Regions from separate parts of the Tatumella sp. UCD-D_suzukii genome, predicted to be linked through region 3. Evidence: predicted binding sites of a transcription regulator. Region 3 holds the regulator's gene; each other region holds the start of a gene.
What was found. Region 3 encodes LexA, which represses DNA repair genes until DNA is damaged. Its sites were predicted from a motif close to TNCTGTATGTACATACAGNA; they were not measured.
Positions count from the first base shown of each region.

Region 1: dinG (ATP-dependent DNA helicase DinG) is a predicted target of LexA. The motif match lies at 1,916-1,935, and genes of this name have one in related genera.
Region 2: CG67_RS05075 (metal-dependent hydrolase) is a predicted target of LexA. The motif match lies at 1,766-1,785, and genes of this name have one in related genera.
Region 4: uvrB (excinuclease ABC subunit UvrB) is a predicted target of LexA. The motif match lies at 1,694-1,713, and genes of this name have one in related genera.

Region 1 covers NZ_JFJX01000053.1:129,439-132,586, reverse strand. The annotation lists gene CG67_RS10500 (oxygenase MpaB family protein) at 1-215, shown strand, start outside; gene idi (isopentenyl-diphosphate Delta-isomerase) at 271-804, shown strand; gene CG67_RS18100 (protein YohO) at 831-935, opposite strand; gene CG67_RS10490 (MerR family transcriptional regulator) at 975-1,766, opposite strand; gene dinG (ATP-dependent DNA helicase DinG) at 1,960-3,148, shown strand, end outside.
Region 2 covers NZ_JFJX01000012.1:211,860-215,007, forward strand. The annotation lists gene osmE (osmotically-inducible lipoprotein OsmE) at 186-527, shown strand; gene CG67_RS05070 (DUF6515 family protein) at 595-987, opposite strand; gene CG67_RS05075 (metal-dependent hydrolase) at 1,157-1,741, opposite strand; gene hxpB (hexitol phosphatase HxpB) at 2,117-2,800, opposite strand; gene CG67_RS05085 (YniB family protein) at 2,970-3,148, shown strand, end outside.
Region 3 covers NZ_JFJX01000001.1:36,046-39,193, forward strand. The annotation lists gene plsB (glycerol-3-phosphate 1-O-acyltransferase PlsB) at 1-607, opposite strand, end outside; gene CG67_RS00165 (diacylglycerol kinase) at 717-1,094, shown strand; gene lexA (transcriptional repressor LexA) at 1,191-1,805, shown strand; gene dinF (MATE family efflux transporter DinF) at 1,977-3,148, shown strand, end outside.
Region 4 covers NZ_JFJX01000053.1:152,564-155,711, reverse strand. The annotation lists gene bioD (dethiobiotin synthase) at 1-257, shown strand, start outside; gene CG67_RS10595 (ATP-binding cassette domain-containing protein) at 238-948, opposite strand; gene uvrB (excinuclease ABC subunit UvrB) at 1,788-3,148, shown strand, end outside.

The DNA.
Region 1 (3,148 bases), on a different contig from region 3:
CCGCCCGTCCCGTGATGAATATTATGCTGCGTGCCGGAGGCGATCTGCTGCCTGAATGGACGTCGGTACCGGGTCTGCCACGCCGAAGTCGTTTACAGCGATGGATGACCCGTCACAGCATGCAGGGTGTGGCGGCCCTCTTGCGCTGGTCAGTGACCGACGGCGCACGCGCCAAAGCGATGCGCAGAGCCGCCTCACCGGCTGAGGGGGAGTGATTCACTGTGCGCTGGCAGCAGTGTATAATCACTGAAGATTTTTTAAGGAATTCTTATGTCAGCGATCGAAGTTATTCTTGTCGATAAAAATGATATCCCGACAGGAAAAATGGAAAAACTGGAAGTACATGAAAAAGGGCTACTGCACCGGGCCGTTACTGTGTATGTCTTTAACCGGAAAGGTGAGTTTCTGCTCCAGCGCCGGGCGGCCAGCAAATACCATTGCGGGGGGTTGTGGAGCAATACCTGTTGCGGACATCCTTTTCCTGGCGAAGGGACACAACAGGCGGCAGAACGTCGTTTGCGTGAAGAAATGGGGCTGAGCATCTCTCTGCAGCCGGTTTTCGAAATAAGTTATAATATGCCGCTGAACAATGGTCTGACGGAACATGAATACGGGCATGTTTTTTTCGGCATCACCGACGAACCGCCGGTACTCAATATTGAGGAAGCCGATGCGTGGCGATATAGCCATGTGGGTGAATTACAACGTGAAATGGCCGCCGATCCCGACAGGTTTACTCCCTGGTTTCTTTATACGCTGTCACAGGCTATTGCCCATCATCCCGCTTTTATAGCAGCGGAGTAGCGCCGTGTTACTCCGCAAAGGGTGGGTCAGGACCTGAGGATAATGGTATAGCCCACCAGCATCAGGCCGCCCATCCCCCCGACAGCAAGTAGCAGGAAAAGAAAGGTAATGCCGATTTTTTGCCAGTTCATGTCCATGCTGCTCCGTTAACAGGGAAAGGTTCTTCAGGATCAGGATGACCGTTCTGCAATCTTATCCCGTAAGGGGGATGAGGAAGACGCTGACCTGTGAAGTGCTTCAATCTTATAACCACTCTCTTGCCATTCTGCCAGCTGATTTTGTTGTACCCGCGTTAATGGATTATCGGTCCATAAAAAAATTTGTGTGTGGGGTAACAGGTGCGGATCCGTCAGTTTTAGTGGCTCAGCCAGTACGGTAACACGCCAGTTTTTTTCCGTTAAACGCCAGCTTTCCAGCCACAAGCGGAGGCGGTCACGGGAGGACCAGCCGATCAGCAGTGCATCTTCCCCGGCACGTTTACGTGTGGCTGCCAGTGAAAAGCTGACATAATCGATCAGAATACCGTCCAGCAAACTGCTCATATAGGCGGCCGTGTGTTGATTCAGCATCAGCCTCTGACGAACCGGAAGAAATACCTGATCTATCAGTACGCCCGCCGGATTATCTTTCCCGAGAGAATAAATCCACTGACGTAACCGTGCCGGTTGATTATCCCGCAGAACAGACAGCAGTTCATCCTGGCGTAAAACCCATTCACTGCGGGTCTCGGTGGCTTCGCCATCCAGCAGGGCTTTAACTTTAGCCGGCGGTAAACCGCTTTCGATCCAGCGTTTAATTTCCAGTATCTTTTGCCGGTCCGCTTCGCTGTACAGGCGGTGCCCGCCGGGCGTCCGGTGCGGCGTGATCAGCCCGTAACGCCGTTGCCAGGCGCGTAAAGTGACCGGGTTGATGGAACAATCCCTTGAAATATCACCGATTGTGTAAAACCCAGACTGGGACATATCGTAGTTATCCTGACACAGATCCGATAGCTATTATAATCTAACATGCGTTATCAAAAAACTATTCTGTCAGTCTCAGCAGAACAATGGCACCGGACGACACAATGAATTGCGGGCTAATTTGCTTTCAGGACTGCCGTCGGCCGCCATACTGTGTAAAAATACAGTCTGATTCTTCAGGCAGATGGTCGTTATGGTTCTGACTCCCGCATTAAAATTACAAATCGGCGAATGGTATAAGCTGTTACAGACACAGGTCGCCGATTTTATCCCCCGTCTGCCGCAACGTCAGATGATTGCTGAAGTGGCAAAAACGCTGGCAGGGGAAGATGATCGTCATCTGGTGATTGAAGCCCCGACCGGTGTCGGTAAAACCCTTTCGTACCTGATCCCGGGGATCGCGGTTGCCCGATCGGCAGAAAAGAAACTGGTGATCAGTACCGCCAACGTTGCCCTGCAGGATCAGATTTTTGATAAAGATCTGCCGCTGTTAAAAAAGTTTATTCCGGACCTGACGTTTACGGCGGCCTTCGGGCGCCGCCGGTATGTCTGTCCCCGCAACCTGGCATTTACCACCGCTGAACCGGACACGCAGGGGGATTTATTCCTCTACCTGGAAGAGTCGGCAGGAACCCGGCCAGCCATTTCCGGCGAACAGCAGCAACGTGAACAGAAAGTCTGTACCCGGCTGGAGAGTTCACTGAAATCCGGCGCCTGGGACGGGCTCCGGGATCATTGTGATGAACAGATCGACGATCCGTTATGGTTGCGGCTATCGACCGATAAAAACAGTTGTCTGGCTCACCATTGTCAGTGGTACAAAGAGTGCCCGTTCTTCCTGGCTCGCCGGGAAATAGAGCAGGCTGAAGTGGTTGTCGCCAACCATGCACTGGTGATGGCGGCACTGGAAAGTGATGCGGTTCTGCCCCCGGCGAAAGAGATGTTGCTGGTCGTTGATGAAGGACATCATCTTCCTGAAGTGGCGCGGGATGCGCTGGAAATGAGCAGTGATATTTCACCCGCCGGTAGCGCCTTGCAGCTGGATCTGTTTATTAAATTTATTGGTACCCTGCGCAGCTGGTTTACCTTTAAATCACCGCCGCCGCTGGCAAGCCCCGGTCGTCTGGAAGAACATTGCGGTGTTGTCCGGCAGTTAATGCAGGAAATGGCGGAAGAATTTATGCCGTTACTGACGGAAGATCCGCAGGGGAAGGCGGAATACCGTTTTATTCTGGGGGAATTACCGGAAGAAGCCACTGCACGCTGTCAGCAGTTATTTAAACTCTGTGACGGGCTACGCGGGTTATGTGAATATCTGATCAATGCACTGGGTGAGATGACTGGCAAACAGGATATGGTCAGGATCCATCGTGGATTATTAC
Region 2 (3,148 bases), on a different contig from region 3:
TCTCTGTCAGAGGCCAGAGGCACGCTGGTTTCCCGCGATGGACTCTGCAAGAGAATATCGATTTAAGGCGCGTCAGTCCATGCTAACCATTTGTTTTATCGTTATTACCTATTACACTTTAAGGACGTCAGTTGAACAGCTCATCTGATCTCTTATTGTGTATTACGATTACAGTGAGGTAAATAATGCATAAATTCACCGGACTTATCGCAGCCGGCGCTGTCATGGCTATTCTTTCCGGCTGTACGACGTATCATCAGGCAGAAAGCTATGTCACCAAACCCGTGGTAAAAGACGTCAAAAAAGGAATGACACGTGACCAGGTTCGCCATATCGGCGGGCAACCGGCCTCCGTGATCACCATGATCCATGCCCGTGGAACCTGCGATACTTACATTATTGGTCAGAGCGAAGGTAAACCGCTGACCTATTTTGTCAGCTATAACGAGACCGGACATGTGATGAATTACGGCTTCCAGAGCTGCAGCGAATACGACACAGATCCCCAGGCACCGCAAGCGAACTGATCCTTCGCTAATACGACAAAAGGCCAGCATTATGACTGGCCTTTTGTCTGTTCAGGATGCTCTGTGGCTACAAACCATCAGGTCGCGGGACCTCGATATAATCACCGTCGATATTACGCTGATAATAATGGCCTGCCTGCACATAATAACGTTTACCGTTAAAGTCCAGCACCTGCAGATGTTGCGGTGTACTCTGTGGAGGCGGGTTGACCACGACATAGTCATTCCCCTGACGCTGATAATAAATACCGTTGAGAAGATAGTAGGTCAGGCCGCCTATCAGAACTCCGGTCGCTAAGTCAGGCAGAAAGCCGCCGCCAGGGCCGGGACCACCATGCCAGCCTGGCCCGCCACCGGGGCCAGGGCCGCCGAAACCAGGGCCGGGACCATGCGGGTAAGCCAGCGCTATACCTGGCATAGTCAGGGCTAACGCCAGCAGAGATGGGATAACTTTTTTCATATTCTATCTCCGACAATAATTGAGCAAATGATCGGCGCGGATACCCGAAAACTCAAGGGTTATAGCTCGGATTTTTCCTTCCATTACACTAATTAACGCTTTCTTAACGGGCTTCCCCGTTACGCCTGGCACTTCTTTACTCAACATTCACTATGCCGCCGTACAGCGGTTAATGCAGGGACTGCGTCAGCTGTTTTTGCCAATCGATAGCGGTTGAATAAATTTGTTTGCCGGTCGTGCTGACGACCTGTTTCGTCAGAGGACCTGGCAGTAATACCGCACAGGCAACCAAGGTGATACAGAACCATCGTTCCAGCAGATTACTTTTTTGCGGCTGTAACACCGGAAAACGAAACCGCCAGCGACAGGGCCATAGCAGAGGCACACCCGCGGGTGTCAGCATATCGGCGACAATATGGCTCAGATAACCCAGGACCATTCCCTGCATCACGTCAGCGGGCAGCCACAGAGCCTCCGGCAGTTTCAAATGCAACAACCACAATCCGGCGACGATGGCTATCAGGCTATGGGTAAATCCCCGGTGACCGAATGCACGGGAGACCGGGACAGAAATCCAGCGTAAACGTCTGCCGAGCAGGGACGAAGGGTGATCAATATCCGGCAGCAGACATGTCAGTAATGTTGCCGGGAGTAAATGCCACCAGTCTGCGTGGGCAATAACGGGGGTCAGATCGCTGCGTTTAGCAATAATGGCGCTGGCAACAGCGAAGAGAATATGGCCTTCGGCCGTCATGAGATATCCTGCAACTTCCTGATTAACTGTCAATGTATACAGTATAGGGATTTATACAGCGAAAAGGTATATGTGACGCTGTAACAAATAATAAATGACATTGACACAAGCAGAGAAAACTCCGCTCCTGCGGGGGCGATGAAGCGCAGGAAAAGGCCACGGAAATTTCTGCACAGGCGGCGCAGATAACGGAAAAGGATACCAACACTGCTGAGTCAGTGATGCTGGTTACGTCGGGAGCCGGGCGGAGAGACGGAATTCCCCCCGGAAGTCATGATCCTCACGTGTGATCGTTCGTGCCCGGGAGAAGACCTTTAACGCGGCGTACAGAAGTCTGTCGTCTGACCGCAGGGAGCCTTGGCTCCCTGCACCGGCTCAGCGGATAGCCGGTAAGTAGCCCAACAGATCCGGTGTCAGATCATTAAGGGAGTCTACGCGGGCGTGTGCCAGACTCCAGACGGGCAAATGGGCTTCTGCAGCGGCAGGCACGACCAGCGTACGCATTCTTGCGGCTTTCGCCGCAACCATACCGTTAAGTGAGTCTTCCAGAGCCACGCAATGTAACGGGTCTGTCGCCAGTGCTGCTGCGGCATTCAGATACACCTGAGGATGAGGTTTGCTGTAAGGAAGTTCGCCTGCGGAAGCGACCGCGTCGAAATAAGGCTGCAGAGAAAATAGTTCGAGGACGCTCTGAATTAAACTCAGCGGAGAGGCGGAAGCGAGGCCGATTTTAAAACCACATTCGCGACACATCTCCAGAGCTTCACGGACACCCGGCATCAGCGGGCGCTGTTGGCGAATTTTCTCTGCCACCTCAGCGATAATCTGCTGTGTGATCTCTTCAGCATTCAGATGGCGGATATTGCCCGCATCAAACCAAAGTCTGACCACCTGGTCGATACGTAATCCTGTGGTTTCCGGTAAGGAGTCACGCAGGCTGATATCGATGCCAGCACGTGAGAATACGTCCAGTTCAGCCTGATGCCAGAACGGTTCCGAGTTGATCAGCAATCCGTCCATATCAAATATTGCTGCTTTGACCGGGCGATGATAGGCCATAAAACCCTCCGTGAATGGTTAAAACATTGCAAAAAACTAACAGGGTAACGAAAATTATGCGTCCGGTTGTATGAAATATCTCAGGAATTATTATTTTAGCGGTATAAAACAGGAAAAATAACCGGGGCGCAGGTAGACTTGTATCACAAAAACCGCTGCAGGAGAGAGCATGAATTATCAACAAACAGGCAGGATCGCCATCGGCAAAAAAGTTGCCGGCTGGTTGTTATTTATTCCTGCTGTGATATCGACCCTGATATCACTCATGAACTATTTGTACATCCACAGTGATAACCAACCCGGTATCGATGCGGTATTAACAGATTTCATTCATGTCATGATCAATAT
Region 3 (3,148 bases):
GCTGGCGGGAAAAATGAATATGAGCTACCCGGGAAAGCTTCTGAGCAATCGACTGGTCGGTACCGTGTTCATCGGCCATCTGGCGTAAGGACATTTTCGGGGAGAAGCGGATAAAGCTATCCCGCCCCAGCCAGAGGATGGCACAGAATTTCTGTAATCCGTTGAGTTCACGCAGTAATGGTGTCTGCGTCCCCTGAGTTTCCTTGCCTGGCGCCCGGCCAAACATTACCGACACCGGCACCAGTTGAACATCCAGCGCCGGATTATTCCTGTGCAGATCCAGATAATCGTGGAAAATTTTCACGGTTTCCTGGTTCGGAGTGAAATAAGGCAATAACCGCGGGCCGTCATGAATAAAGACATGACGCGGTAGCAAACTGCCGTCGATTTCCAGAGGTTCTAAAGGGTCCGGCAGATCATGCTTCAGGCATTCGGTACGAAGTGCCAGCAGATCTGCTTTGGAATCATAGGGAAATACATAGATAATAGGGCGGGTAGGGTCCAGACCGAGTTCGGCCACAGGATCACCCGGGATCACCTTGCTCTTTACCAGCAAAGATAATGGAATACTTAGTAATTTATAATAAAGTTTACGCCAGCCTGACATAGATAAATCCGGAGCCTCTTTTGATAGCAAAGCGGCGCAATCATACCAGAAACTGCAAAGAAGATCTGTGACCAGGTGCAGTATTGAAAATTAACAGGAGAGCGGGCGAATGGCAGGAAGGACAACGGGATGGCGGCGTCTGGTGAAGGCGAGCGGCTATTCATGGCAGGGGTTGCGGGCTGCCTGGCAGCATGAGGCGGCCTTCCGGCAGGAAACCGTGGTGGCTATCGTGGCCATCGTCATTGCCGGCTGGCTGGATGTGGATACGGTTTCACGTATTCTGCTGATTGGCTCGGTGGTGCTGATTATGATCGTTGAAATTATCAACAGTGCGATAGAGGCCGTGGTCGATCGGCTGGGCCCGGAAATACACCCCTTATCCGGACGGGCGAAAGACCTGGGATCGGCCGCGGTATTACTGGCGATCCTGCTTGCGGTGTTTGTCTGGGGAAGTGTGCTCTGGCAATGGTGGTCACTGGCGGGATAATGACCGACAGTTGTTTGTTTTATGACGGTTTTTGGTTTTCATTTCCGAAAGACCTGTATATACTCACAGCGACTGTATAAACAACCAGGGGGCGGGATGAAAGCATTAACCAGCAGGCAGCAGCAGGTCTATGACCTGATTCGCGACCATATTCAACAGACGGGTATGCCGCCGACACGTGCGGAAATTGCTGCCCGCCTCGGTTTTCGCTCCCCGAATGCGGCAGAAGAACATCTGAAAGCCCTGGCACGTAAAGGTGTCATTGAGATTGTCTCCGGAGCCTCACGCGGTATCCGCCTGCTGATGGAAGAAGAAACGCCGGAAGGTCTGCCTCTGATTGGCCGGGTGGCTGCGGGCGAACCTCTGCTGGCCCAGCAACATATTGAAAGCCACTATCAGGTCGATCCCGGGCTGTTTAAGCCGGGGGCTGATTTTCTGCTACGTGTCAGCGGGATGTCGATGAAAGATATCGGTATCCTGGACGGAGACCTGCTGGCGGTTCATAAAACCCAGGATGTCCGTAACGGGCAGGTTGTGGTGGCCAGAATCGATGACGAAGTGACCGTGAAACGCTGGAAAAAACAGGGGAATACGGTACAGTTATTGCCTGAGAACAGCGAATTTTCTCCGATTGTGGTGGATGTCCGCGAACAGAACCTGACGGTGGAAGGGCTGGCCGTGGGTGTTATTCGTAACGGAGAATGGCTGTAACTGACGGGCGATTGTCCGTCAGCCGGTGACCGGCAGAGAGTCACTCCGGTCGCTAAGATTGACCCCGCACCCTAATACACTACGCTGAGTTGCTTCTGCGGCTATCAGCGTTCGTCCGCCGGTCACCTTTTCCCCGTCCGGCGGAGACACTGTGCTCTGTCAGGAAAATCCATGTCCTTTTTGAATACCACCGACAAAAAACTCTGGCGACTGGCATTACCGATGGTGTTATCCAATATTACGGTTCCGTTACTGGGACTGGTGGATACCGCGGTGATCGGGCATCTGGACAGTGCTATCTACCTGGGCGGTGTTGCCATCGGTACTACGGTCACCAGCTTCCTGTTTATGCTGCTGCTTTTCCTGCGTATGAGTACGACGGGGATGACGGCTCAGGCATGGGGATCCGGAAATTCAGCCGCCCTTGCCAGGGCACTGGCTCAGCCACTGATCATCAGTCTGGTGGCCGGGCTCATCTTTATTGTGGTGCGTGACCCGGTCAGCCAGCTGGCCAGCGGAGTGATCGGCGGTGATGCGGATACGCTGGAACAGGCTCGTGTGTTTATCCGTATGCGCTGGCTCAGTGCGCCAGCGACCTTTGCGAATCTGGTGCTCCTTGGCTGGCTGCTGGGCGTTCAGTATGCCAGGGCTCCGGTGATCCTGCTGGTGGCCGGTAACCTGGTCAATATTCTGCTGGAAGTATGGTTTGTTCTGCACCTGCATCTGGGTGTCCGGGGGGCAGCGGCGGCCACAGTGATCTCTGAATATGTCTCGCTGCTGGTCGGTGTTCTGCTGGTGTTGCAGGTATTTCGTCGGCGCAAGATATCGGTACGTTTACTGCTGGAGGGCTGGCGTGGCGATATTAAACGTTTGCTGGGCCTGAACCGCGATATTCTCCTGCGGACGTTACTGTTGCAGGTCTGCTTTGCTTCCCTGACTCTTATCGGTGCCCGGATGGGAGCACAGGTCGTTGCGGTGAATGCACTGCTGATGATGTTTCTTACGTTTACCGCCTATGCACTGGATGGATTTGCCTATGCGGTGGAGGCGGTGTCCGGAGAAGCCTACGGGGCGCGTGAAGCCGGAAAACTGCATGAAGTCTGGCGCGCCTCCTGCCGTCAGGCAGGCATTGTCGCACTGCTCTTTTCGCTGGTGTATGCGCTGGCCGGGCAGTACATCATTGCGATGATGACCTCACTGCCTTCCCTTCGCCATCTGGCGGATCACTACCTGATCTGGCAGGTTATTCTGCCTCTGGCAGGCGTCGGCGGGTATTTACTGGATGGTTTGTTTATCGGTGCCACGCGCGGACGGGAAATGCGTAACAGTATGGCGATTGCCGC
Region 4 (3,148 bases), on a different contig from region 3:
GGATGAAGCTTGGCTGTATCAATCATGCACTACTGACGGCGGAGGCGATACAGGCATCCGGACAGGTGCTGGCGGGCTGGATAGCCAGCAATGTACAGCCGCCGCAATACCGGCATCAGCCATACCTGCACACACTGATGCACTCTCTTCCGGCGCCTTTGCTGGGGGAGATCCCGCACTTAACTGACGATACGGAGTTTTCATCCTGCGGTCGCTATCTTGATTTGCCGAAGAGTATCAGGTCAGCCACTTATTGATCATTCCCTCATCCAGTTGGGCCACCCGGCCGGTGGCCACATTCCGTCCGCGATGCAGTAATAAAAAGTAATCCGCAACACGACGGATAAAGGAGACTCTTTGCCCCAGCAGCAGGATGGTCATACCGTACTGATGATTCAGGCAACGCAGCAGGTTGCCCATATCTTCCTCCAGCCAGGGGGACATACCTTCAGTCGGTTCATCCAGGATCAGCAGCTTGGGCTGTAATACCAGCGCCCGGGCAAGGGCCAGTTGCTGCTGTTGATCCGGGGATAAGTCGCCACTACGCTGGTGGCGCAGGTCATACAAATGAGGAAAAAGGTCAAAAATCATCGGCGGGATCGCCAGTGGTCCGTTACTGCGGGCGGCTTTCAGCGCAATCATCAGGTTATCCTCCACACTCATCCGGGAGAAAATATTACGCGCCTGAGGGACATACCCGATGCCCATCCCGGCCCGTTGTTCTGAAGGTTGCAGATTCAGATCGCGGGGCGGGGCGTTTTTTTCCTGCCAGGTCATGGTGCCACTGTTGACCGGCAAATACCCCATAATACAGTTAACGAGGGTGGTTTTACCCATTCCGTGCTGACCGAGCACAGCAGTGCATGAGCCTGGCATCAGATCCAAATCCACATCCCAGAGTGTATGGTTTTGACCGTAAAATTGATTGATAGCACGTAAACTCAGCATCTGTTGAACTCCTCTCGTAGTAAACAAGGCCTGACGAATGAACACGGGACAGCAAGTCCGTGTCATCTCTCCCTCCGGCGACAGCTTTTACCTGATTAAGCAATATCCGGGCCAGCTTTTACGACCCCCCCGGATCGTGAGCCTGCCTGAAAGCGCAGGGGCCTGCAGTACGGTTTTTTCCCGCCTGTGGGCCAGGTTAAGAAATGGTTGCACTTTGTCGGTGCTTCAGTGCAGGTATCGTGGTGCAGCAAAAAGGCTAAAAAGTGATAAAATCTGAGTCAGGGGGCTTGACTGTAGTCAAAAATACCGCGCTGGCAGCGGTTATGAATGCAATGAAACCCGTCGTAAAACGGTAAAAAAAACTTAAAAAAATATTTTTTAACCGGTATTTTCCACCTCCTGCACTTTATGCACAGCAGGTCCTCTCTGGGCTAAAATCAGTTATCCACCATTCCTGTGGATAACTATGTGCATTAGCGTCGTAAAACAGCGCTGACGCAAGGAAATATGCGGGCTGGCAACAGGCTGGCTGTAAACCGGGCTTTTCTTATTATTCTTATTTATTCAACTAGTTAATTAAAAGCAAGTCTTCGCGTATTGCCACCCGGAATTTTGCCATGGCTTTATGACAATCGCTTGACAAAAGGTAAAGGAACAAAGTTCCGGTGGATAACCCGACCGGAGAGATGTTTAGCGGGGGGAAGGGTCTGTTTCAGGGTCTGCGCTGTTAAGTTTTTTTTAACAGAACTGGCTATATATACAGTGTATCGATTGGCATATTTTCAGTCAGCGAGTAAAATAGTTACCCCGCACCGTCAAACGCAACAGGCAGGCATACGATGAGCAAAGTGTTTAAACTCCATTCTGAATTCAGTCCATCCGGTGACCAGCCGGACGCTATCCGGCAACTGGAGGAAGGTCTGGAAGACGGTCTGGCGCATCAGACATTGCTCGGGGTCACCGGATCAGGCAAAACCTTTACGGTCGCCAATGTGATTGCGGACCTTAACCGTCCGACTATGGTACTTGCCCCCAACAAAACGCTGGCGGCACAGTTGTATGGCGAAATGAAAGCCTTCTTTCCTGACAATGCGGTGGAATATTTCGTCTCGTATTATGACTATTATCAGCCGGAAGCTTATGTGCCGAGTTCTGATACCTTTATCGAAAAAGATGCCTCTGTAAATGAACATATAGAGCAGATGCGTCTGTCTGCCACCAAGGCCCTGCTGGAGCGCAAAGATGTTATTGTGGTGGCATCGGTCTCGGCGATTTATGGTCTGGGTGACCCGGATCTGTATCTTAAAATGATGCTGCATCTGACCCGCGGGATGATCATTGATCAACGCAGTATCCTGCGCCGGCTGGCCGAGCTTCAGTACACACGTAACGATCAGGCATTTCAGCGCGGAACGTTCCGCGTGCGTGGCGAGGTGATTGATATTTTCCCTGCAGAATCGGATGAAATTGCCCTGCGGGTAGAGTTATTTGATGATGAAGTCGAGCGGTTATCGATTTTCGACCCGCTGACAGGGCAGATTGCACAGACGATACCGCGTTACACCGTCTACCCGAAAACGCACTATGTGACACCGCGTGAACGTATTGTTCAGTCCATGGAAGAGATTAAAACCGAACTGGCTGACCGGCGCCGGGTGTTACTGGAAAATAATAAGCTGCTGGAAGAGCAGCGTATCGCGCAGCGTACCCAGTTTGATCTGGAGATGATGAACGAACTCGGGTATTGCTCCGGGATTGAAAACTACTCGCGTTATCTTTCCGGACGCGGACCTGGTGAGGCTCCACCGACCTTATTTGACTATCTGCCTGCCGATGGTCTGCTGGTGGTCGATGAGTCTCACGTGACTATTCCGCAGATAGGCGGTATGTATCGCGGAGACCGTGCCCGTAAGGAAAATCTGGTGGAATATGGTTTCCGGCTGCCGTCAGCGCTGGATAACCGGCCACTGAAATTTGAAGAATTTGAAGCGCTGGCACCACAAACTATCTATGTTTCTGCAACGCCCGGGGCCTATGAACTGGAAAAATCCGGCGGGGAAGTGATAGAACAGGTGGTACGTCCGACCGGATTGCTTGACCCGATTATTGAGGTGCGGCCGGTGGCGACTCAGGTGGATGATTTGCTCTCAGAAATCCGTCAGCGGGTGACCCTGAATGAACGTGTGCTGGTGACCACACT